Regions from separate parts of the Bacillus sp. NP247 genome, predicted to be linked through region 3. Evidence: a T-box and tRNA genes for the amino acid it is inferred to sense, from the RefSeq annotation. Region 3 holds a T-box; the other regions hold tRNA genes.
What was found. The T-box of region 3 lies ahead of thrS (threonine--tRNA ligase). A T-box ahead of a tRNA ligase gene usually reads a tRNA of that ligase, here a tRNA-Thr.
Positions count from the first base shown of each region.

Region 1 (7,189 bases), 2.1 Mb from region 3:
TGGGAGACTTGAGTGCAGAAGAGGAAAGTGGAATTCCATGTGTAGCGGTGAAATGCGTAGAGATATGGAGGAACACCAGTGGCGAAGGCGACTTTCTGGTCTGTAACTGACACTGAGGCGCGAAAGCGTGGGGAGCAAACAGGATTAGATACCCTGGTAGTCCACGCCGTAAACGATGAGTGCTAAGTGTTAGAGGGTTTCCGCCCTTTAGTGCTGAAGTTAACGCATTAAGCACTCCGCCTGGGGAGTACGGCCGCAAGGCTGAAACTCAAAGGAATTGACGGGGGCCCGCACAAGCGGTGGAGCATGTGGTTTAATTCGAAGCAACGCGAAGAACCTTACCAGGTCTTGACATCCTCTGAAAACTCTAGAGATAGAGCTTCTCCTTCGGGAGCAGAGTGACAGGTGGTGCATGGTTGTCGTCAGCTCGTGTCGTGAGATGTTGGGTTAAGTCCCGCAACGAGCGCAACCCTTGATCTTAGTTGCCATCATTAAGTTGGGCACTCTAAGGTGACTGCCGGTGACAAACCGGAGGAAGGTGGGGATGACGTCAAATCATCATGCCCCTTATGACCTGGGCTACACACGTGCTACAATGGACGGTACAAAGAGCTGCAAGACCGCGAGGTGGAGCTAATCTCATAAAACCGTTCTCAGTTCGGATTGTAGGCTGCAACTCGCCTACATGAAGCTGGAATCGCTAGTAATCGCGGATCAGCATGCCGCGGTGAATACGTTCCCGGGCCTTGTACACACCGCCCGTCACACCACGAGAGTTTGTAACACCCGAAGTCGGTGGGGTAACCTTTATGGAGCCAGCCGCCTAAGGTGGGACAGATGATTGGGGTGAAGTCGTAACAAGGTAGCCGTATCGGAAGGTGCGGCTGGATCACCTCCTTTCTATGGAGAATTGATGAACGCAGTTCATCAATAAACGTTGACTTGTTTCGTTTCGTTCAGTTTTGAGAGAACTATCTCTCAAGTTTAAATGTATGTTCTTTGAAAACTAGATAACAGTGTAGCTCATATTTTTTTAATTTTAGTTTGGTTAAGTTAGAAAGGGCGCACGGTGGATGCCTTGACATTAGGAGTCGATGAAGGACGGGACTAACGCCGATATGCTTCGGGGAGCTGTAAGTAAGCTTTGATCCGAAGATTTCCGAATGGGGAAACCCACTATACGTAATGGTATGGTATCCTTACCTGAATACATAGGGTATGGAAGACAGACCCAGGGAACTGAAACATCTAAGTACCTGGAGGAAGAGAAAGCAAATGCGATTTCCTGAGTAGCGGCGAGCGAAACGGAATCTAGCCCAAACCAAGAGGCTTGCCTCTTGGGGTTGTAGGACATTCTATACGGAGTTACAAAGGAACGAGGTAGACGAAGCGACCTGGAAAGGTCCGTCACAGAGGGTAACAACCCCGTAGTCGAAACTTCGTTCTCTCTTGAATGTATCCTGAGTACGGCGGAACACGTGAAATTCCGTCGGAATCTGGGAGGACCATCTCCCAAGGCTAAATACTCCCTAGTGATCGATAGTGAACCAGTACCGTGAGGGAAAGGTGAAAAGCACCCCGGAAGGGGAGTGAAAGAGATCCTGAAACCGTGTGCCTACAAATAGTCAGAGCCCGTTAATGGGTGATGGCGTGCCTTTTGTAGAATGAACCGGCGAGTTACGATCCCGTGCGAGGTTAAGCTGAAGAGGCGGAGCCGCAGCGAAAGCGAGTCTGAATAGGGCGTTTAGTACGTGGTCGTAGACCCGAAACCAGGTGATCTACCCATGTCCAGGGTGAAGTTCAGGTAACACTGAATGGAGGCCCGAACCCACGCACGTTGAAAAGTGCGGGGATGAGGTGTGGGTAGCGGAGAAATTCCAATCGAACCTGGAGATAGCTGGTTCTCCCCGAAATAGCTTTAGGGCTAGCCTTAAGTGTAAGAGTCTTGGAGGTAGAGCACTGATTGAACTAGGGGTCCTCATCGGATTACCGAATTCAGTCAAACTCCGAATGCCAATGACTTATCCTTAGGAGTCAGACTGCGAGTGATAAGATCCGTAGTCAAGAGGGAAACAGCCCAGATCGCCAGCTAAGGTCCCAAAGTGTGTATTAAGTGGAAAAGGATGTGGAGTTGCTTAGACAACTAGGATGTTGGCTCAGAAGCAGCCACCATTTAAAGAGTGCGTAATAGCTCACTAGTCGAGTGACTCTGCGCCGAAAATGTACCGGGGCTAAATACACCACCGAAGCTGCGAATTGATACCAATGGTATCAGTGGTAGGGGAGCGTTCTAAGTGCAGTGAAGTCAGACCGGAAGGACTGGTGGAGCGCTTAGAAGTGAGAATGCCGGTATGAGTAGCGAAAGACGGGTGAGAATCCCGTCCACCGAATGCCTAAGGTTTCCTGAGGAAGGCTCGTCCGCTCAGGGTTAGTCAGGACCTAAGCCGAGGCCGACAGGCGTAGGCGATGGACAACAGGTTGATATTCCTGTACCACCTCTTTATCGTTTGAGCAATGGAGGGACGCAGAAGGATAGAAGAAGCGTGCGATTGGTTGTGCACGTCCAAGCAGTTAGGCTGATAAGTAGGCAAATCCGCTTATCGTGAAGGCTGAGCTGTGATGGGGAAGCTCCTTATGGAGCGAAGTCTTTGATTCCCCGCTGCCAAGAAAAGCTTCTAGCGAGATAAAAGGTGCCTGTACCGCAAACCGACACAGGTAGGCGAGGAGAGAATCCTAAGGTGTGCGAGAGAACTCTGGTTAAGGAACTCGGCAAAATGACCCCGTAACTTCGGGAGAAGGGGTGCTTTCTTAACGGAAAGCCGCAGTGAATAGGCCCAAGCGACTGTTTAGCAAAAACACAGGTCTCTGCGAAGCCGTAAGGCGAAGTATAGGGGCTGACACCTGCCCGGTGCTGGAAGGTTAAGGAGAGGGGTTAGCGTAAGCGAAGCTCTGAACTGAAGCCCCAGTAAACGGCGGCCGTAACTATAACGGTCCTAAGGTAGCGAAATTCCTTGTCGGGTAAGTTCCGACCCGCACGAAAGGTGTAACGATTTGGGCACTGTCTCAACCAGAGACTCGGTGAAATTATAGTACCTGTGAAGATGCAGGTTACCCGCGACAGGACGGAAAGACCCCGTGGAGCTTTACTGTAGCCTGATATTGAATTTTGGTACAGTTTGTACAGGATAGGCGGGAGCCATTGAAACCGGAGCGCTAGCTTCGGTGGAGGCGCTGGTGGGATACCGCCCTGACTGTATTGAAATTCTAACCTACGGGTCTTATCGACCCGGGAGACAGTGTCAGGTGGGCAGTTTGACTGGGGCGGTCGCCTCCTAAAGTGTAACGGAGGCGCCCAAAGGTTCCCTCAGAATGGTTGGAAATCATTCGTAGAGTGCAAAGGCATAAGGGAGCTTGACTGCGAGACCTACAAGTCGAGCAGGGACGAAAGTCGGGCTTAGTGATCCGGTGGTTCCGCATGGAAGGGCCATCGCTCAACGGATAAAAGCTACCCCGGGGATAACAGGCTTATCTCCCCCAAGAGTCCACATCGACGGGGAGGTTTGGCACCTCGATGTCGGCTCATCGCATCCTGGGGCTGTAGTCGGTCCCAAGGGTTGGGCTGTTCGCCCATTAAAGCGGTACGCGAGCTGGGTTCAGAACGTCGTGAGACAGTTCGGTCCCTATCCGTCGTGGGCGTAGGAAATTTGAGAGGAGCTGTCCTTAGTACGAGAGGACCGGGATGGACGCACCGCTGGTGTACCAGTTGTTCTGCCAAGGGCATAGCTGGGTAGCTATGTGCGGAAGGGATAAGTGCTGAAAGCATCTAAGCATGAAGCCCCCCTCAAGATGAGATTTCCCATAGCGTAAGCTAGTAAGATCCCTGAAAGATGATCAGGTTGATAGGTTCGAGGTGGAAGCATGGTGACATGTGGAGCTGACGAATACTAATAGATCGAGGACTTAACCATATAATATGAAGCAAATGTTATCTAGTTTTGAAGGAATATATATTTAAAATTCCTTTTGACATTCTGAAAAGAATGTACATAATGATAAAAGTCTGGTAATGATGGCAGAGAGGTCACACCCGTTCCCATACCGAACACGGAAGTTAAGCTCTCTAGCGCCGATGGTAGTTGGGACCTTGTCCCTGTGAGAGTAGGACGTTGCCAGGCTTATATTATTCCGCAGTAGCTCAGCGGTAGAGCTATCGGCTGTTAACCGATCGGTCGTAGGTTCGATTCCTACCTGCGGAGCCATTATGCTTCCATAGCTCAGCTGGTAGAGTACTTCCATGGTAAGGAAGAGGTCACCGGTTCAAGCCCGGTTGGAAGCTTGGGAAAATTTTTGAATTTTTTTGGCCCGTTGGTCAAGTGGTTAAGACACCGCCCTTTCACGGCGGTAACACGGGTTCGAATCCCGTACGGGTCACCACTTTTGGAGGATTAGCTCAGCTGGGAGAGCACCTGCCTTACAAGCAGGGGGTCGGCGGTTCGATCCCGTCATCCTCCACCATATATGTTTAAATGTCGGAGGGGTAGCGAAGTGGCTAAACGCGGCGGACTGTAAATCCGCTCCTTCGGGTTCGGCAGTTCGAATCTGCCCCCCTCCACCATTTTCTTTAAAATAACCTGAGAGGGTTTATTTTTTTGAGAAGATAACCATACTAGTAAATATTAATGGGCTATAGCCAAGCGGTAAGGCAACGGACTTTGACTCCGTCATGCGCTGGTTCGAATCCAGCTAGCCCAGCCATTTACGAGCCATTAGCTCAGTTGGTAGAGCATCTGACTTTTAATCAGAGGGTCGAAGGTTCGAATCCTTCATGGCTCACCATTTTCGCGGAAGTAGTTCAGTGGTAGAATACAACCTTGCCAAGGTTGGGGTCGCGGGTTCGAATCCCGTCTTCCGCTTTATTACTACGGGGCCTTAGCTCAGCTGGGAGAGCGCCTGCCTTGCACGCAGGAGGTCAGCGGTTCGATCCCGCTAGGCTCCATATAAATAGGGAAAGCTTACATCAAATGATGTGAGCTTTTTTTGTGTTTAAATTCCACTCGAAAAGGCAACTTTTCCGTATATCGTTTAAAATAAAAAAAAGGATTGAATAAGGAGGAGGTAACTATGAAGGTTGTTATTGCATCGGATTCATATAAAGAAAGCCTGAAAGCTATAGAGGTATGTGAAGCTATTGAAAGAGGCTTTGCAGCAATTTTTCCTAAAGCAGAGTATGTTAAAGTACCAATTGGAGATGGGGGCGAAGGAACGGTTGAATCTCTTGTTGGTGCTACAATGGGGAGAATTATATCACTTAATGTGACAGGGCCGCTTGGAGAGAGCGTGCAAGCTTTTTATGGTATGTCTAAGGATAAGAAGACGGCATTTATTGAAATGGCAGCAGCATCGGGGTTACAACACGTTCCAATTGAAAAGAGAAACCCACTTATTACAACGACAAAAGGGACAGGCGAAGTTATATTACATGCATTAGATCAAGGAACTAAACACATTATTTTAGGGCTTGGAGGAAGTGCTACAAATGATGGTGGGGCTGGTATGCTATCTGCCTTAGGCGCAAGATTTATAAATAGGAAAGGTGAGGTAATAGAACCCTCTGGAGGGACATTGCATTTGATAACCACTGTTGACCTTTCTAGGATTGATTCACGCCTGGAGGATATAAAATTAGAAGCGGCATGTGATGTAGATAACCCGTTAGTTGGACCGAGCGGGGCATCTTTTGTATTTGCGAGACAAAAAGGTGCGAATGTAGAGATGATGAAAGAGCTAGATGAGAATTTAAAACATTATGCTAATATACTTAAACAACATGTGTCTTTTGATGTATCTGAAATACCAGGTGCGGGGGCAGCTGGAGGAACGGGAGCCGCTGTCGTTGCAGTACTAAAGGGACAGCTAAGAAAAGGGATTGAAATTGTATTAGATTATACAAATTTTGATAAGTGTATAGAGGGTGCTGATCTTATTGTAACTGGTGAGGGAAGAATAGATGAACAAACAGCATATGGAAAAGCTCCTGTTGGTGTCGCGAAGCGGGCGAAACGTCGTCATATTCCGGTAATTGCTATTGGTGGATCTGTATCTCCGAATTATACAATTATTTATGAAAAGGGAATTGATGCAGTGTTTAGTATTACGGCTAGTCCAATGACATTAGAAGAAGCATATAAAGCGGCAGAAGAGAATATCGAAATGGCAGCAAGAAATATTGCAGCAGTGTGGAAACTAGCATCAGAAAAACGTTTCTAAATATAGAAGTGTTTTTTTATCCATTTATTTGAGGATATTTTGTGTAATTATAGGTAGTGATGGAGAAAAGCACTGATAAAAATATTAGCTGATAGAAAAGTTAGTCGGTTCATTAAGTTAACTTTATACATAGAACAGTTTTAAAATTGGGAGTCCAACGTAAATATAAGTGAATAAAATGTATATCCATGCAGAAAAATGTCGAGTTGAGTCAGACTATATAAAAGATTTAAAATATTTAGTGAAGGCATAAAAGGGGGATACTATCTATGAAAAAAGAAATCTCAGTTATTGGCGTTCCAATGGATTTAGGACAGATGCGTCGCGGGGTTGATATGGGACCAAGCGCGATCCGTTATGCAGGGGTAGTTGAAAGAATTGAACAAATTGGATATGACGTAAAAGATATGGGAGATATATGTATAGAGAGAGAAAAAGAAGTAGATGAAAATACAAAGTTAAGAAACCTTGCACAAGTTGCAACTGTATGTAATGAACTAGCGACTAAGGTTGATCATATTATAGAAGAAGGTCGTTTTCCACTTGTATTAGGCGGTGACCATAGTATTGCTATCGGTACGCTAGCTGGTGTAGCGAAACATTATAAAAATTTAGGTGTTATTTGGTATGATGCACATGGTGATTTAAATACAGAAGAGACTTCACCATCTGGAAATATTCACGGTATGTCACTTGCTGCAAGTTTAGGATATGGACATTCTTCACTTGTAGACTTATACGGGTCATATCCAAAGGTGAAGAAAGAGAACGTTGTAATTATCGGTGCACGTGCATTAGATGAAGGAGAAAAAGACTTTATTCGCGATGAAGGCATTAAAGTATTCTCAATGCATGAAATTGATCGTATGGGTATGACGGCTGTTATGGAAGAAACAATTGCGTATTTATCTCATACTGATGG
Region 1 is NZ_CP076653.1:2,822,700-2,829,888, forward strand. It holds rRNA gene KPL75_RS14915 (16S ribosomal RNA) at 1-900, shown strand, start outside; rRNA gene KPL75_RS14920 (23S ribosomal RNA) at 1,047-3,968, shown strand; rRNA gene rrf (5S ribosomal RNA) at 4,060-4,175, shown strand; tRNA gene KPL75_RS14930 (tRNA-Asn) at 4,185-4,259, shown strand; tRNA gene KPL75_RS14935 (tRNA-Thr) at 4,264-4,336, shown strand; tRNA gene KPL75_RS14940 (tRNA-Glu) at 4,360-4,434, shown strand; tRNA gene KPL75_RS14945 (tRNA-Val) at 4,440-4,515, shown strand; tRNA gene KPL75_RS14950 (tRNA-Tyr) at 4,532-4,615, shown strand; tRNA gene KPL75_RS14955 (tRNA-Gln) at 4,681-4,755, shown strand; tRNA gene KPL75_RS14960 (tRNA-Lys) at 4,761-4,836, shown strand; tRNA gene KPL75_RS14965 (tRNA-Gly) at 4,842-4,913, shown strand; tRNA gene KPL75_RS14970 (tRNA-Ala) at 4,924-4,996, shown strand; gene KPL75_RS14975 (glycerate kinase) at 5,122-6,267, shown strand; gene rocF (arginase) at 6,537-7,189, shown strand, end outside.
Region 1: it has a tRNA-Thr gene. The T-box ahead of thrS (threonine--tRNA ligase) is inferred to sense a tRNA for this amino acid. The anticodon was not compared.

Region 2 (7,189 bases), 2.4 Mb from region 3:
GAACTCTGGTTAAGGAACTCGGCAAAATGACCCCGTAACTTCGGGAGAAGGGGTGCTTTCTTAACGGAAAGCCGCAGTGAATAGGCCCAAGCGACTGTTTAGCAAAAACACAGGTCTCTGCGAAGCCGTAAGGCGAAGTATAGGGGCTGACACCTGCCCGGTGCTGGAAGGTTAAGGAGAGGGGTTAGCGTAAGCGAAGCTCTGAACTGAAGCCCCAGTAAACGGCGGCCGTAACTATAACGGTCCTAAGGTAGCGAAATTCCTTGTCGGGTAAGTTCCGACCCGCACGAAAGGTGTAACGATTTGGGCACTGTCTCAACCAGAGACTCGGTGAAATTATAGTACCTGTGAAGATGCAGGTTACCCGCGACAGGACGGAAAGACCCCGTGGAGCTTTACTGTAGCCTGATATTGAATTTTGGTACAGTTTGTACAGGATAGGCGGGAGCCATTGAAACCGGAGCGCTAGCTTCGGTGGAGGCGCTGGTGGGATACCGCCCTGACTGTATTGAAATTCTAACCTACGGGTCTTATCGACCCGGGAGACAGTGTCAGGTGGGCAGTTTGACTGGGGCGGTCGCCTCCTAAAGTGTAACGGAGGCGCCCAAAGGTTCCCTCAGAATGGTTGGAAATCATTCGTAGAGTGCAAAGGCATAAGGGAGCTTGACTGCGAGACCTACAAGTCGAGCAGGGACGAAAGTCGGGCTTAGTGATCCGGTGGTTCCGCATGGAAGGGCCATCGCTCAACGGATAAAAGCTACCCCGGGGATAACAGGCTTATCTCCCCCAAGAGTCCACATCGACGGGGAGGTTTGGCACCTCGATGTCGGCTCATCGCATCCTGGGGCTGTAGTCGGTCCCAAGGGTTGGGCTGTTCGCCCATTAAAGCGGTACGCGAGCTGGGTTCAGAACGTCGTGAGACAGTTCGGTCCCTATCCGTCGTGGGCGTAGGAAATTTGAGAGGAGCTGTCCTTAGTACGAGAGGACCGGGATGGACGCACCGCTGGTGTACCAGTTGTTCTGCCAAGGGCATAGCTGGGTAGCTATGTGCGGAAGGGATAAGTGCTGAAAGCATCTAAGCATGAAGCCCCCCTCAAGATGAGATTTCCCATAGCGTAAGCTAGTAAGATCCCTGAAAGATGATCAGGTTGATAGGTTCGAGGTGGAAGCATGGTGACATGTGGAGCTGACGAATACTAATAGATCGAGGACTTAACCATATAATATGAAGCGATGTTATCTAGTTTTGAAAGAATATAAAAAACTTGTTGACTTTAAATGTCGAATAAGTTATGATAATTCTTGTCTTAAATGAATACAGTCTGGTAATGATGGCAGAGAGGCCACACCCGTTCCCATACCGAACACGGAAGTTAAGCTCTCTAGCGCCGATGGTAGTTGGGACCTTGTCCCTGTGAGAGTAGGACGTTGCCAGGCAATTCGGAGGATTAGCTCAGCTGGGAGAGCACCTGCCTTACAAGCAGGGGGTCGGCGGTTCGATCCCGTCATCCTCCACCATTTAGCCGACTTAGCTCAATTGGTAGAGCAACTGACTTGTAATCAGTAGGTTGGGGGTTCAAGTCCTCTAGTCGGCACCAGAAAATCATGGCGGTTGTGGCGAAGTGGTTAACGCACCGGATTGTGGCTCCGGCATTCGTGGGTTCAATTCCCATCAGTCGCCCCATTTTTTCTTTTAAAATTATAATATGCGGGTGTGGCGGAATTGGCAGACGCACTAGACTTAGGATCTAGCGCCTTTGGCGTGGGGGTTCGACTCCCTTCACCCGCACTTTTAATAAAATAACTCATACATGTCTTGCGGAAGTAGTTCAGTGGTAGAATACAACCTTGCCAAGGTTGGGGTCGCGGGTTCGAATCCCGTCTTCCGCTCCAATTTTCAATATGACATGCCGGGGTGGCGGAACAGGCAGACGCACAGGACTTAAAATCCTGCGGTGGGTGACCACCGTGCGGGTTCGACCCCCGCCCTCGGCACCATATGCGCCCGTAGCTCAATTGGATAGAGCGTTTGACTACGGATCAAGAGGTTAGGGGTTCGACTCCTCTCGGGCGCGTTTTTTATTAACGGGAAGTGGCTCAGCTTGGTAGAGCACCTGGTTTGGGACCAGGGGGTCGCAGGTTCAAATCCTGTCTTCCCGATATTTTCAAAATATGGGGCCTTAGCTCAGCTGGGAGAGCGCCTGCCTTGCACGCAGGAGGTCAGCGGTTCGATCCCGCTAGGCTCCACTTATTTGAATATAACTTATGGCGGTGTAGCTCAGCTGGCTAGAGCGTACGGTTCATACCCGTGAGGTCGGGGGTTCGATCCCCTCCGCCGCTACCATAAAGGACCTTTAGCTCAGCTGGTTAGAGCAGACGGCTCATAACCGTCCGGTCGTAGGTTCGAGTCCTACAAGGTCCACCACTCAAAGTTCATATCTCGGAGGTATACCCAAGTTCGGCTGAAGGGATCGGTCTTGAAAACCGACAGGCGGCGAGAGTCGCGCGGGGGTTCGAATCCCTCTACCTCCTCCATTTTTCTAAATTAAATATTATATCATCGCGGGGTGGAGCAGTACGGTAGCTCGTCGGGCTCATAACCCGAAGGTCGCAGGTTCAAATCCTGTCCCCGCAACCAAATGGTCCCGTGGTGTAGTGGTTAACATGCCTGCCTGTCACGCAGGAGATCGCCGGTTCGACCCCGGTCGGGACCGCCATTTTTTTACATAAAGGCTCGGTAGCTCAGTCGGTAGAGCAGAGGACTGAAAATCCTCGTGTCGGCGGTTCGATTCCGTCCCGAGCCACCATTTTGAAATCGCAAGCCGGCTTAGCTCAATTGGTAGAGCAACTGACTTGTAATCAGTAGGTTGGGGGTTCAAGTCCTCTAGCCGGCACCACTTTCAAAATGAGCCATTAGCTCAGTTGGTAGAGCATCTGACTTTTAATCAGAGGGTCGAAGGTTCGAATCCTTCATGGCTCACCATTTTTAATTTAATGCGGGTGTAGTTTAGTGGTAAAACAAGAGCCTTCCAAGCTCTGGTCGAGAGTTCGATTCTCTTCACCCGCTTTTTATGGGCCTATAGCTCAGCTGGTTAGAGCGCACGCCTGATAAGCGTGAGGTCGATGGTTCGAGTCCATTTAGGCCCACCATAATTATTCCGCAGTAGCTCAGTGGTAGAGCTATCGGCTGTTAACCGATCGGTCGTAGGTTCGAGTCCTACCTGCGGAGCCATATTATAGAGAAGTACCCAAGTGGCTCAAGGGGCTCCCCTGCTAAGGGAGTAGATCGCGAACGCGGTGCGAGGGTTCGAATCCCTTCTTCTCTGCCAGATTTTGGCCCGTTGGTCAAGTGGTTAAGACACCGCCCTTTCACGGCGGTAACACGGGTTCGAATCCCGTACGGGTCATACTAAAAGAGATAGCATAATCTGCTATCTCTTTTTTGTTGTGTAAAAGTGGACTTTGGATAGGCTGCTTTTTTTTATAGATTTTTGTATACTTTTTTCTATTTGAACCGTCTAACTAATAGAAAGGAGAGAGCGATGGAGTATGAAAAGGTCATTATGGAAATATCAAAAAGTATTTATAGATATTTGCTTAAAATTGGAGTAACACCAGCAGAAGCAGAGGATATCGTTCAAGATACGATACAAAAAAGTTATATTAATTTAAATAGGATTACCTCTTCTTATACATAAGAAGAGGTAATCCTATTTTTTGAATATGTTTTAACTCTCTGCTGAATGCCCATCCGGTTTCATAACAGCATGACTATATGCGGAGTGGAGAGTTTTGTATCCTAAAAGTGCAATAGTTAAGGCAAGGCCTCCTGCAATAATAGCCACACTAAATCCTGCGCGAGCTTCAAAGGTATCAATAACTAAACCAGCTACCGCTGATCCTAGAGAGACTCCAATACCAAGTCCTGTAATTGCCCAGGTCATTCCTTCGGTTATTTTTGATTCAGGTACGATTTTTTCCACCAGTCCCATAGTAATAATCATAGTAGGGGCAACAGATAAGCCTGCAAAGAAAACAATAACTACTAGCCAAGCAATAGTGTTTACGAAAACTAGTGGCAGCATTGTTACCATTGATAGTGTGACTGCTATTAAAAATTGATTATATGGTGGAGTACTGAGTTTAAGAGTACCGAAAATAAGACCTGCCAGGCATGAACCGATTGCATAGACGGAAAGCACAAAGCTAGCAGCTACTGTGTTTCCTTGATGCTCAGCAAAAGCCACACTAACTACATCTATTGTGCCAAATATAGTACCTATAGCGATGAGTGTGAATACAAGCACCCGTAATGTACCAATTTTAAATACTGTCCCTTTGTTTGTAATGTCGTGGGGATGTACATGTGGTTCTGTGCTTTTTTGCATGGTGAATAGGCATACCCCGATTGTAAGAAAAACACATGATAAAAGTGGTCCTGCTTCTGGGAAGAACATAACACTTAAACTGACGGATAATACAGGACCAATGATGAAGCAAATTTCATCGACGACCGATTCGAAGGAAAATGCTGTATGCAATTTATGAGATCCACGGTATAGTTTAGTCCAACGTGCACGTACCATGGCCGACATGTTTGGCATACAACCCGCACATAAGGCGGATAGAAATAGCGTCCAATAAGGAGCCTCATATTTCGTACATAGAAGTAAGAGAATCGTAAAGAAAACACTGATACCTGTAGTCGGAAGAAGTATACGAGATTGCCCTAATTGATCAGCCATACGAGAAATATGAGGAGCTAGTAAAGCTGATGATAATGTGAAGGTGGCTGCAACGGCTCCGGCAAGCCAATAGTCACCACGTAACTGAGATAACATTGTAACAATGCCAATCCCCATCATTGATATGGGCATCCGAGCTATAAAGCCTGCTAATGAGAATCCTTTTGTACCAGAAGCACTGAAAATCTCACGGTAGGAATTAAACATAATAATCACCAAAGTATTTGACGTTTACATATACATTCTTCATTCTTGTAACTCCTCCTCTGTGTCGTTAATACCTTCTATAAAAAGGGACAGTGAGTCAATTTAGGGTATAAGTAAGAAGTTATATTATCTTGTAAGCTAGAAAAAATTGACATACGCACCGTATGCCAATATCATATTAACATACGGTGCGTATGTCAATTGAAATGTTTTATCTCTGGATGGAGAGCTAACGTTAAAAGGAGTTATTCTTTTATATAGAGAACGATACTATAATGGGATTCATTTTGAATAAAGGGAATGAATAGAAGTAGGAGGAAAAGATGGTTAAAAAAACAAGAGCAGAAATGATCATTGAAACACGCGCTAAATTGCTGAGTGCAGCAAGAGAGGCTTTCGGTACAGTTGGATATGTAAACACATCTATGGATGATTTTACTGCATCTGTCGGTTTAACGCGTGGTGCAATTTATCATCATTTTGGCGATAAAAAAGGATTGTTAGAAGCAGTTGTAAAAGAAATTGATATGGAAATGGATAATAAATTACGGAAAGTATCAGATGAGGCGGAAGGAAATTGGGAAGGATTTATTGGGCGCTGTCGAGCTTATTTAACGATGGCACTTGATCCAGAAATTCAGAGAATCGTACTTCGGGATGCACCAGCAGTATTAGGAACTAGCTATTATCAATCATCGCAATCACAATGTTTAGCAACAATGGGGAATATGCTTCTGCAATTGATGCAGGAGCATATTATTGAAAAAACAGACTGTGAAGCTTTAGCACGGCTCATAAATGGGGGATTAGTGGACCTCGCTTGTTGGATTGCGAATTCTGAAGATGCCGAGGCACAGTTGTCTAAAGCTTTACATAGCCTATCACTTATATTGAATGGTTTGGTGTCATGATCTTAACGGATATTTTTAAAATTGATATACAGTAATTGTTAAAATGGAGGTGATACAGCAGTGCATGTTAATTTATTTGCTCCTTTTCGCATTAGCGGGCTGTTTATTTATATGGATAGGAAGTAATATATTGAAAAAAGAAAGAACACCTTTCATTGCAGGATATAATACTGTATTCCATCCAAAGAATGAAAGGGTGTTAGCAAGACGAGTAGGTGTAGTAGTTATTCTATTTGGAGTAGAAACAATATTGTTTCCACCAGTTGCATTTTTCTTCAACGTTGAGGGATTTTACTTTGGTATTTTAGCTGGGGTAGATATTGTTGTTGTATTTATTCTTCTCATAGTAGATCAGCTGGAAGTTTAATATGTTACGTTTTGCTTACTTGTATCTTGGAAAATGGTGTATAGAATAGATTCCCATATGCTAGGGCATCAGGGAAGAAATGCCCAGCTTCGTTTATATAGTGTGTTACCGCATGAGGAGTAGTTTGAGGCTACTCTTTTATTTCTTCTATTGATGAAACGATATTATCTGTACGTTGCTAAAAATGGAGAGGGGTAAAAATATTTTTAAAGTGGTAATTAAACTTGTTTATTTCGATTCACAATCTTTATAAAACATCTTCATTGGTATTGATTCCACACTTGATCTAATCATTTTACACTCTATGTGAAAAAGTTCACAAATAGGTCATAATTTGTGAACTTTTTCACAATGATACGTGCTACAATATGTATGTAAAGAAGTTAAACAACATTAAATTAGTATTTTAATTAATTACTTAAACAATAATATAAAATATATGTGAACAATAGAGAGGGGAAATTATCATGAAAAAAGGTATCAATCGTGTAGTATTAGTAGGAACAGGAGCTGTAGGTTGTAGTTATGCTTACTCAATGATCAACCAAGGTGTAGCTGAAGAATTCGTACTTGTAGATGTAAATGAAGCAAAAGCAGAAGGGGAAGCAATGGACTTAAGCCATGCGGTACCATTCTCTCCAGCACCAACAAAAGTTTGGAGCGGTAGCTATGCAGATTGTAAAGATGCAGATCTAGTTGTTATCACTGCTGGATTACCACAAAAGCCAGGCGAAACTCGTTTAGACTTAGTTGAAAAAAATACAAAGATCTTTAAACAAATCGTTCGCGGTATTATGGATAGCGGATTCGATGGAATCTTCTTAATCGCAACTAACCCAGTTGATATTTTAACTTACGTAACTTGGAAAGAATCTGGCCTACCAAAAGAGCGCGTAATTGGTTCTGGTACAACTTTAGACTCTGCTCGTTTCCGTTACATGTTAGGCGACTACTTAGAT
Region 2 is NZ_CP076653.1:2,089,524-2,096,712, reverse strand. It holds rRNA gene KPL75_RS11150 (23S ribosomal RNA) at 1-1,220, shown strand, start outside; rRNA gene rrf (5S ribosomal RNA) at 1,322-1,437, shown strand; tRNA gene KPL75_RS11140 (tRNA-Val) at 1,443-1,518, shown strand; tRNA gene KPL75_RS11135 (tRNA-Thr) at 1,523-1,598, shown strand; tRNA gene KPL75_RS11130 (tRNA-His) at 1,609-1,684, shown strand; tRNA gene KPL75_RS11125 (tRNA-Leu) at 1,709-1,789, shown strand; tRNA gene KPL75_RS11120 (tRNA-Gly) at 1,819-1,893, shown strand; tRNA gene KPL75_RS11115 (tRNA-Leu) at 1,910-1,998, shown strand; tRNA gene KPL75_RS11110 (tRNA-Arg) at 2,002-2,075, shown strand; tRNA gene KPL75_RS11105 (tRNA-Pro) at 2,087-2,160, shown strand; tRNA gene KPL75_RS11100 (tRNA-Ala) at 2,175-2,247, shown strand; tRNA gene KPL75_RS11095 (tRNA-Met) at 2,268-2,344, shown strand; tRNA gene KPL75_RS11090 (tRNA-Ile) at 2,349-2,425, shown strand; tRNA gene KPL75_RS11085 (tRNA-Ser) at 2,443-2,535, shown strand; tRNA gene KPL75_RS11080 (tRNA-Met) at 2,562-2,638, shown strand; tRNA gene KPL75_RS11075 (tRNA-Asp) at 2,642-2,717, shown strand; tRNA gene KPL75_RS11070 (tRNA-Phe) at 2,732-2,807, shown strand; tRNA gene KPL75_RS11065 (tRNA-Thr) at 2,822-2,897, shown strand; tRNA gene KPL75_RS11060 (tRNA-Lys) at 2,908-2,983, shown strand; tRNA gene KPL75_RS11055 (tRNA-Gly) at 2,997-3,067, shown strand; tRNA gene KPL75_RS11050 (tRNA-Ile) at 3,074-3,150, shown strand; tRNA gene KPL75_RS11045 (tRNA-Asn) at 3,158-3,232, shown strand; tRNA gene KPL75_RS11040 (tRNA-Ser) at 3,239-3,329, shown strand; tRNA gene KPL75_RS11035 (tRNA-Glu) at 3,336-3,407, shown strand; gene KPL75_RS11030 (hypothetical protein) at 3,543-3,698, shown strand; gene KPL75_RS11025 (MFS transporter) at 3,729-4,952, opposite strand; gene KPL75_RS11020 (TetR/AcrR family transcriptional regulator) at 5,276-5,863, shown strand; gene KPL75_RS11015 (hypothetical protein) at 5,994-6,230, shown strand; gene KPL75_RS11010 (L-lactate dehydrogenase) at 6,698-7,189, shown strand, end outside.
Region 2: it has a tRNA-Thr gene. The T-box ahead of thrS (threonine--tRNA ligase) is inferred to sense a tRNA for this amino acid. The anticodon was not compared.

Region 3 (7,189 bases):
GTAATGCCTATTACGAAGGCAAGTGGATGGGAGAACTTAGGGGAAAACGGGCATACTGTTAGTTTTAAAAAAGGGGATCGGAAAGTAACTGTATTACATTATCCGGGAGAGATTACGTATTATATATTTGAAAAATAATTGATAATAAAAGAGATAGGAAGTAAATGATATTGTAGGATTGTTTACTTTCTATCTCTTTTAATTTTTAATTCTGAATCATTTAAATTATAATTATTATGCGTATAGGATAAAATAATATTTAGTATGGAAATGAGCTGATAATTTGCCAAGTATAAAAAAAATAGGACGTTTTTGTCCAACAGATGATGAAGGCTATATTATAAATGATGCACATATGGATAAAATTCAACCTATATTTATGGAGGTAATACAAGAAATAAAAAATACTTGTTGTAAAATGTTACAGGATGCTTTGCACAGTGTTTATATAAGGGGTTCAATTCCAAAAGGGATTGGAATTGAAGGGATTGCAGATATAGATGTACTTATATTAGTGCGAAAGGATCCTAAATTAATAGACTTAAGTTGGCGAAAGAAGCTAGAAGTTCAAAGTCTACAAAAGTTTAATTGTATATCAGGAGTGGAGTTAAGTTTTTACAGTGAAGAAGAAGTGATAAATTCCAATAGTTTTTCTTTTATAAGCTTTATGATACAGACACATGGTGTATGTATATTGGGTGAAGATATAACATTGTCTTTACCTAAATATAAAGTAAGTCAGGAGTTAGCCTATGAACACCTTATTCAATTGCGGAAGCAAATTGGACAAGCACGCGAAGAATTAATTCATAATAAAGGCGTGGATGATATTGCGGATTGCTGCCGTTGGATTATGAAGATAATAATTAGGTCAGGTCTAGCGTTGACAATTGATAGAGAAGGGCTTTATTCCAGAGACTTATATCCTGCATATGAGTTATTTAGTGAGCATTTTCCTGAACAAGAAAAAAATATGAGAAAGGCATTACAATATGTAATTGAGCCGATAAATGATATAAATGAAATTTTATTATTTTTAGACACGTTTGGTGAATGGCTGATAGAAAGAGCGGAGGATTTTTTGAATACTAAAGACAATTAGTGAAATGTAATTATATTATGTAAACAAAAGGGTGGAATAAGAGAGAGGCAAGAGATTTGAATTTTTATATGGTATTTACTTTTGAAACATATGAAGAAATGAATGATCTTAATGTTCGTGTAGGTGGAAAGGTAGAAAGTATTGCAACTGGGAAATGAAATGTAAGATAAGGGGGAATTAGAAATGTTACTAAAAACAATCTACTGTAGGGTGGAAGAAGAGAAAAAGGAATTGTTTTCAAAAGCACAAGAAAAATGGCGTGATATACAGCATCTAGATGGTTTTCATGGGCAATTTGGTGGATGGAATGAAGATGAGGCATGTGTATATACTTTATGGGAAGATAGAAATGCATATCAATCGTTTATGAATGGGGCTCACGATACAATTTATTTAAATAGTAATCAAGAGGATACGTTTCTTTCATGTGAAATTGAATTATTTCAAACGTTGTATGATATAAATGATAAGCCTTTGAAAAACGTTGTTACAGAAGGATCATTCGTAAGAGTTGCCATATGTGATGTAAAGGGAGAAAAAGAAAATCATTTTTTACATAAGCAAGAAACAATTTGGAATAAAGGAATGGAGAATGTAAAAGGGATGTTAGGTGGAGTAGTTGCGAAGTCTTTAAAAAATGAAAATCGTTACATAGTATTAACTTATTGGGAAGATGAAATGGTGCATCAAAATTATGTGGAAGAGAGTTTTCCTTTATTGTATAAACTAGCTAATATTCATGAAGATATAGAAGAGATAAAAGGGAAACAAGCTGTATGTAAGGAAGAATGGCTTGTATATTAATTCTGTAAAAAGTGCATAAATGAATGTATAATAAAGATATTTTCTTATAAACAAGAAATTAATAGAAGACGCCATATACCCTTTCATGTTAATATATTTAAGTTAAAATAGGAGGCTTACCCTTTTGTATTGTACGGTAGAAGCAGTGTGAGCTTGAAATTTTTTATGAAAAGGATGTGCCTAACTTGCGTATAAATAAATTTATTAGTGAAGCTGGAAAAGCGTCTCGACGTGGAGCAGATAAGTTAATTAACGAGAGAAAAGTAATTATTAACGGTAAGGTTGCAAAAATTGGTGACCAAGTAAATCCAGGTGATGACGTACGAGTAAATGGAGAGCAACTTCGTATCGCTCGAGATCACGTATATATCGCTTTAAATAAACCAGTAGGTATTACATGTACGAGTGAAAAAGCTGTAAAAGGTAATATTATCGATTTAGTGAATCATCCATTACGAATTAGTCACATTGGACGTCTAGATAAAGACTCAGACGGTTTAATTTTGTTAACGAATGATGGCGATATTGTTAATGAGATTTTACGTGCTGAAAACAAGCATGAGAAAGAATATATCGTTTCAGTAGATAAGCCGATTACACCGGAATTTTTAGAGAAAATGGCAGCGGGTGTTAAAATTTTAGATACAAAAACTCTTCCTTGTGAGATTACACAGTTATCAAAATATGAGTTTAAAATTATTTTAACACAGGGGCTAAATCGTCAAATTCGCCGTATGTGTGAAGCTTTAGGGTATCAAGTATACACGTTAAAACGTACTAGAATTATGAATATTGAGTTGAATAATTTACCAGTCGGACAGTGGAGAGATTTATCGAAAAAAGAGAAAAAACGACTATTTTCAGACTTAAATTACGAACCACAAGATTGGTAAAATTGAGAAGGGGAAACCAAAAATTTATTTTTGGTTTCTTTTTTTATTAAATAAAAAATATTTTTTAAACACTTGCAAAAATAAAATGAATAAGATATAGTAAATAACAATTAATGGATGTACTTTTAAAAGCAAAGAAAAGGACACGAGTTATTTTACCCGGTTATACAGAGAAGGAAGGAAAGCTGAGAACTTCCTAACGCAGAAAAATAACTTACCACCTTAGAGCTGCACTAGGGAAATTCAGTATCTAGTGCCGTGTAAGCGACGTTATCGCAAAAGAAGCCATTATGTTTTTTGTGATGGGAATCTGGGTGGAACCACGAATATAAGCATATTCGTCCCTATTTTAGGGATGAATATGCTTTTTTGCATTCAATTTCATAATAAGCGAAGAAAAGGACACGAGTTATTTTACCCGGTTATACAGAGAAGGGAGGAAAGCTGAGAACTTCCTAACGCAGAAAAATAACTTACCACCTTAGAGCTGCACTGGGGAAATTAAGTATCTAGTGCCGTGTAAACGACGTTACCGTAAAAGAAGCCATTGTATGTTTACAATGGGAATCTGGGTGGAACCACGGGTAAAAGCACACTCGTCCCTATTTTAGGGAGGAGTGTGCTTTTTATTATGAAATGGAGAGATGAAAAATGAAAGAACAGATGATTGAAATTAAATTTCCAGACGGTAGCGTTAAAGAATTTGTGAAAGGCATTACTTTAGAAGAAATTGCTGGATCAATTAGTAGTAGTTTGAAAAAGAAAGCAGTCGCGGGGAAAGTAAATGATCAGTTATATGATTTACGCCGAAATATTGAAGAAAATGCGGAAGTAGAAATCATTACTATAGATTCAAATGAAGGTGTAGAAATTACAAGACACTCCGCGGCACATATTTTAGCGCAAGCTGTAAAAAGATTGTATGGTGATATAAATCTTGGAGTAGGACCAATCATTGAAAATGGATTTTATTATGATATGGATCTTCCGAGTAGTGTAAACGTAGAAGATTTACCGAAAATCGAAAAAGAAATGAAAAAGATTATAAATGAAAATGTAAAAATAGAACGAGTTGAGGTCTCACGAGAAGAGGCAAACAAACTGTTTAAAGAAATGAACGATCATCTGAAATTAGAACTTTTAGAAGCAATCCCTAATGGGGAAAGTGTAACACTATATAAACAAGGTGAGTTTGTAGATTTATGTAGAGGACCACATGTACCGTCAACAGGCTATTTGAAAGCCTTCCAATTAACTCATGTTTCTGGTGCATATTGGCGAGGTGATAGTAACAATCAAGTGCTTCAGCGTATATATGGTGTTGCATTTTCTTCTCAAAAAGAATTGGAAAAGCACTTGCATTTTGTTGAAGAGGCTGCAAAGAGAAATCATCGTAAGTTAGGTAGTGAACTTGAATTGTTTATGTTTTCAGAAGAGGCTCCGGGAATGCCGTTTTACTTGCCGAAAGGGCAGATTATTCGCAATGAATTAGAAGCATTTTTAAGAGAAATTCAAAATGAGTACAATTATCAAGAAGTGCTTACTCCATTTATGATGAATCAAGAATTATGGGAGAAGTCAGGACACTGGGGACATTATAAAGATAATATGTATTTCTCAGAAGTAGATCATAAAAGTTTTGCATTAAAACCGATGAACTGCCCAGGACATATGCTTATGTTTAAAAATAAATTGCATTCTTATCGCGAATTACCGATTCGCATGTGTGAGTTCGGTCAAGTGCATCGACATGAATTTAGTGGCGCTTTAAACGGATTATTAAGAGTTCGTACTTTCTGCCAAGATGATGCTCATTTATTTGTAACACCAGAACAAATTGAAGATGAAATTAAATCAGTGTTGGCGCAAATTGATTATGTGTATAAAACTTTTGGATTTGAGTATGAAGTAGAACTTTCTACTCGCCCAGAAGATTCAATGGGTGACGATAAATTATGGGAGCAAGCAGAATCGGCATTAGAAAATGTATTACAATCATTAAATTATAAATATAGATTAAATGAAGGTGACGGTGCATTTTACGGACCGAAAATTGATTTTCATATTAAAGATGCTTTAAATAGAAGTCATCAGTGCGGAACAGTCCAGCTCGATTTCCAAATGCCAGAGAAATTCGATTTAAATTATATAGGTGAAAATAATGAAAAAAGAAGACCAGTTGTCATCCACCGAGCAGTTTTAGGATCTTTAGATCGTTTCTTAGCCATATTAATTGAGCACTTTGGTGGCGCGTTCCCTACATGGGTGGCACCAGTTCAAGTGAAAGTACTCCCAGTTTCAAATGCAGTACATGTACAATATGCAAATGAGGTTGCAGACAAACTAGCACAAGCTGGAATTCGTGTTGAACGAGATATACGAGATGAAAAATTAGGATATAAAATAAGGGAAGCACAAATGCAAAAAGTTCCTTATGTTCTTGTTATTGGGGATAAGGAAATGGAAAGCGAAGCTGTAAATATACGAAAATATGGTGAAGAGAAGTCAGAAGTTGTTTCGCTAGATATATTTGCGGCAAGTATTGAAGAGGAAATAAAGGATAGAAAATAATAATTGATTAGAAAATACGCCATTATAATGAAGTGAACTCGAATAATGGCACATGAAAAAAAACACCTCCTGAATTCGCATACTAAGTATGTCAATTCAACGGAGGTGTTTTTCATTTGAAGGGAAGAGTACATTACCTGAATGAAGTAAAGTGGAAAGTGATTGATTTGATATTGAAAGGCCCACAACATTGTAGACATATCTAAAATGTTGGAGGCCGATTTGTTTTCTAGTTAATCACTTATTAAAAGTAAAGCTGTTAACTTGCCTTACAAATTTTCTTCAAAAAGTTTCGGTAAAAATTTGCTGAACTGACCCATTTCTTCTACATTGTGTTTATATAAACCACTTAGGTTAATAAATGGTGGTAATCCTTTCGGAAAAATGAATGTAGAAGTCATTACTGTACCGTTCTCAGATTTTTCGTATTGATGTATTACTTGTGAAATTACATCGTCATTATCATCTAAACATGAACCCATTAAAACATGGCTGTAATGGGTATTTATAGGACAATCTTTAGGATCTTCCCATCTAATCCTTAGCGGAAATTCTAGTCCATCCCCCCCCGCAGATTCGATTGAAGCTGATATGGCTCCTACGTGTCCATGTACTTTAGGATCAACTAACCATTTAAAATCAACATGTTCTTCTGGATGCCATAGTTTATATCGTTCAGAGTTATCAATATTATCCCACCACTAGTCAATCATTTCTGGTGTTACGTCATTCAATTCATGTTCAACTACTAGTGATACTTGGTTTTTCATTTCTGTACCTCCTATCGTTTTAATCAACATAGTGTTGATTATTTATATTTAGTATTATAGTATGGGTATCTTATGGGTTCAATAAACAGAAATAGTTGATCTGTTGCATTCTGAACATTATATAAAAATATGTCTAAAAAAATTAAAGAGGTAAAAAATGGAAGATACATATGCTGATTTACGCGTAGCTCGTACTAAAGAAGCGATACGTGATGCAATGCACTAACTGAATTAATAAATGAAAAAGGGTTTGATTTCATTACGGTTAAGGATATTACAGCTAGAGCCAATATTAATCGAGGGACATTTTACTTACATGGGGAAAATATGATAAAGAAAAAGCTATTGAATTAATAGTAACCATAGTCATGGATTTAGCAATATATTGGAATAGTGAAATTGAGGAACGAAAATGGAAGTACTCTATTTTAATGTCTATGAGAGAAAAAAATAATGATTATGATACTTTATTAGAGAATGTAGCTAACCTGTATAGTGATTTTAATTATCCATAGGATATGAAAGGGTTTATTTATTATTTAGAACTGGATGAAGGCTATGATTCAAGTAAGTATACCAAAAATGAAAATATTAGACGACTGATAGATAAACTAGATTCATTCTTACAAAGTGAACAGAAAGCTTTACAGGAGGTTTAAATCGTAAGAATAAACCTTTAGAGGATATTCTATAGTAAATCGAGATTCCTTTACAAAGTCGTAGGTTATACTCCTACGGCTCTTATTATGCATTATTTTAGTGAAAGCTACTTTTTTTGGAGAGAATGAAAGATCCAATGCTAGTTCGGATGGTTTTCGATTTGAATCAATATGCTACTTTCCAAATCGATTTACATGTACTGTAATGTAGGGACTTAAATAACAAATCAATTATTCATTAAATCTTAATATTACGTTATATCTCTTGTAACGGAAAATAACAAATAACGACACGTTTTTTAGAAATGTTGTTGTTTTTATCTATGGAGAAATATGTAATGATGCATAGATAAATAAAGGGGATCGATATGCAGAGTGTGATTAAATTAT
Region 3 is NZ_CP076653.1:4,924,958-4,932,146, forward strand. It holds gene KPL75_RS25575 (hypothetical protein) at 1-138, shown strand, start outside; gene KPL75_RS25580 (nucleotidyltransferase) at 284-1,102, shown strand; gene KPL75_RS25585 (YdbC family protein) at 1,286-1,906, shown strand; gene KPL75_RS25590 (pseudouridine synthase) at 2,092-2,799, shown strand; T-box leader at 2,925-3,148, shown strand; T-box leader at 3,184-3,406, shown strand; gene thrS (threonine--tRNA ligase) at 3,451-5,370, shown strand; partial or broken gene KPL75_RS25600 (DAPG hydrolase family protein) at 5,640-6,140, opposite strand; partial or broken gene KPL75_RS25605 (TetR/AcrR family transcriptional regulator) at 6,298-6,458, shown strand; partial or broken gene KPL75_RS27885 (DUF2247 family protein) at 6,509-6,799, shown strand.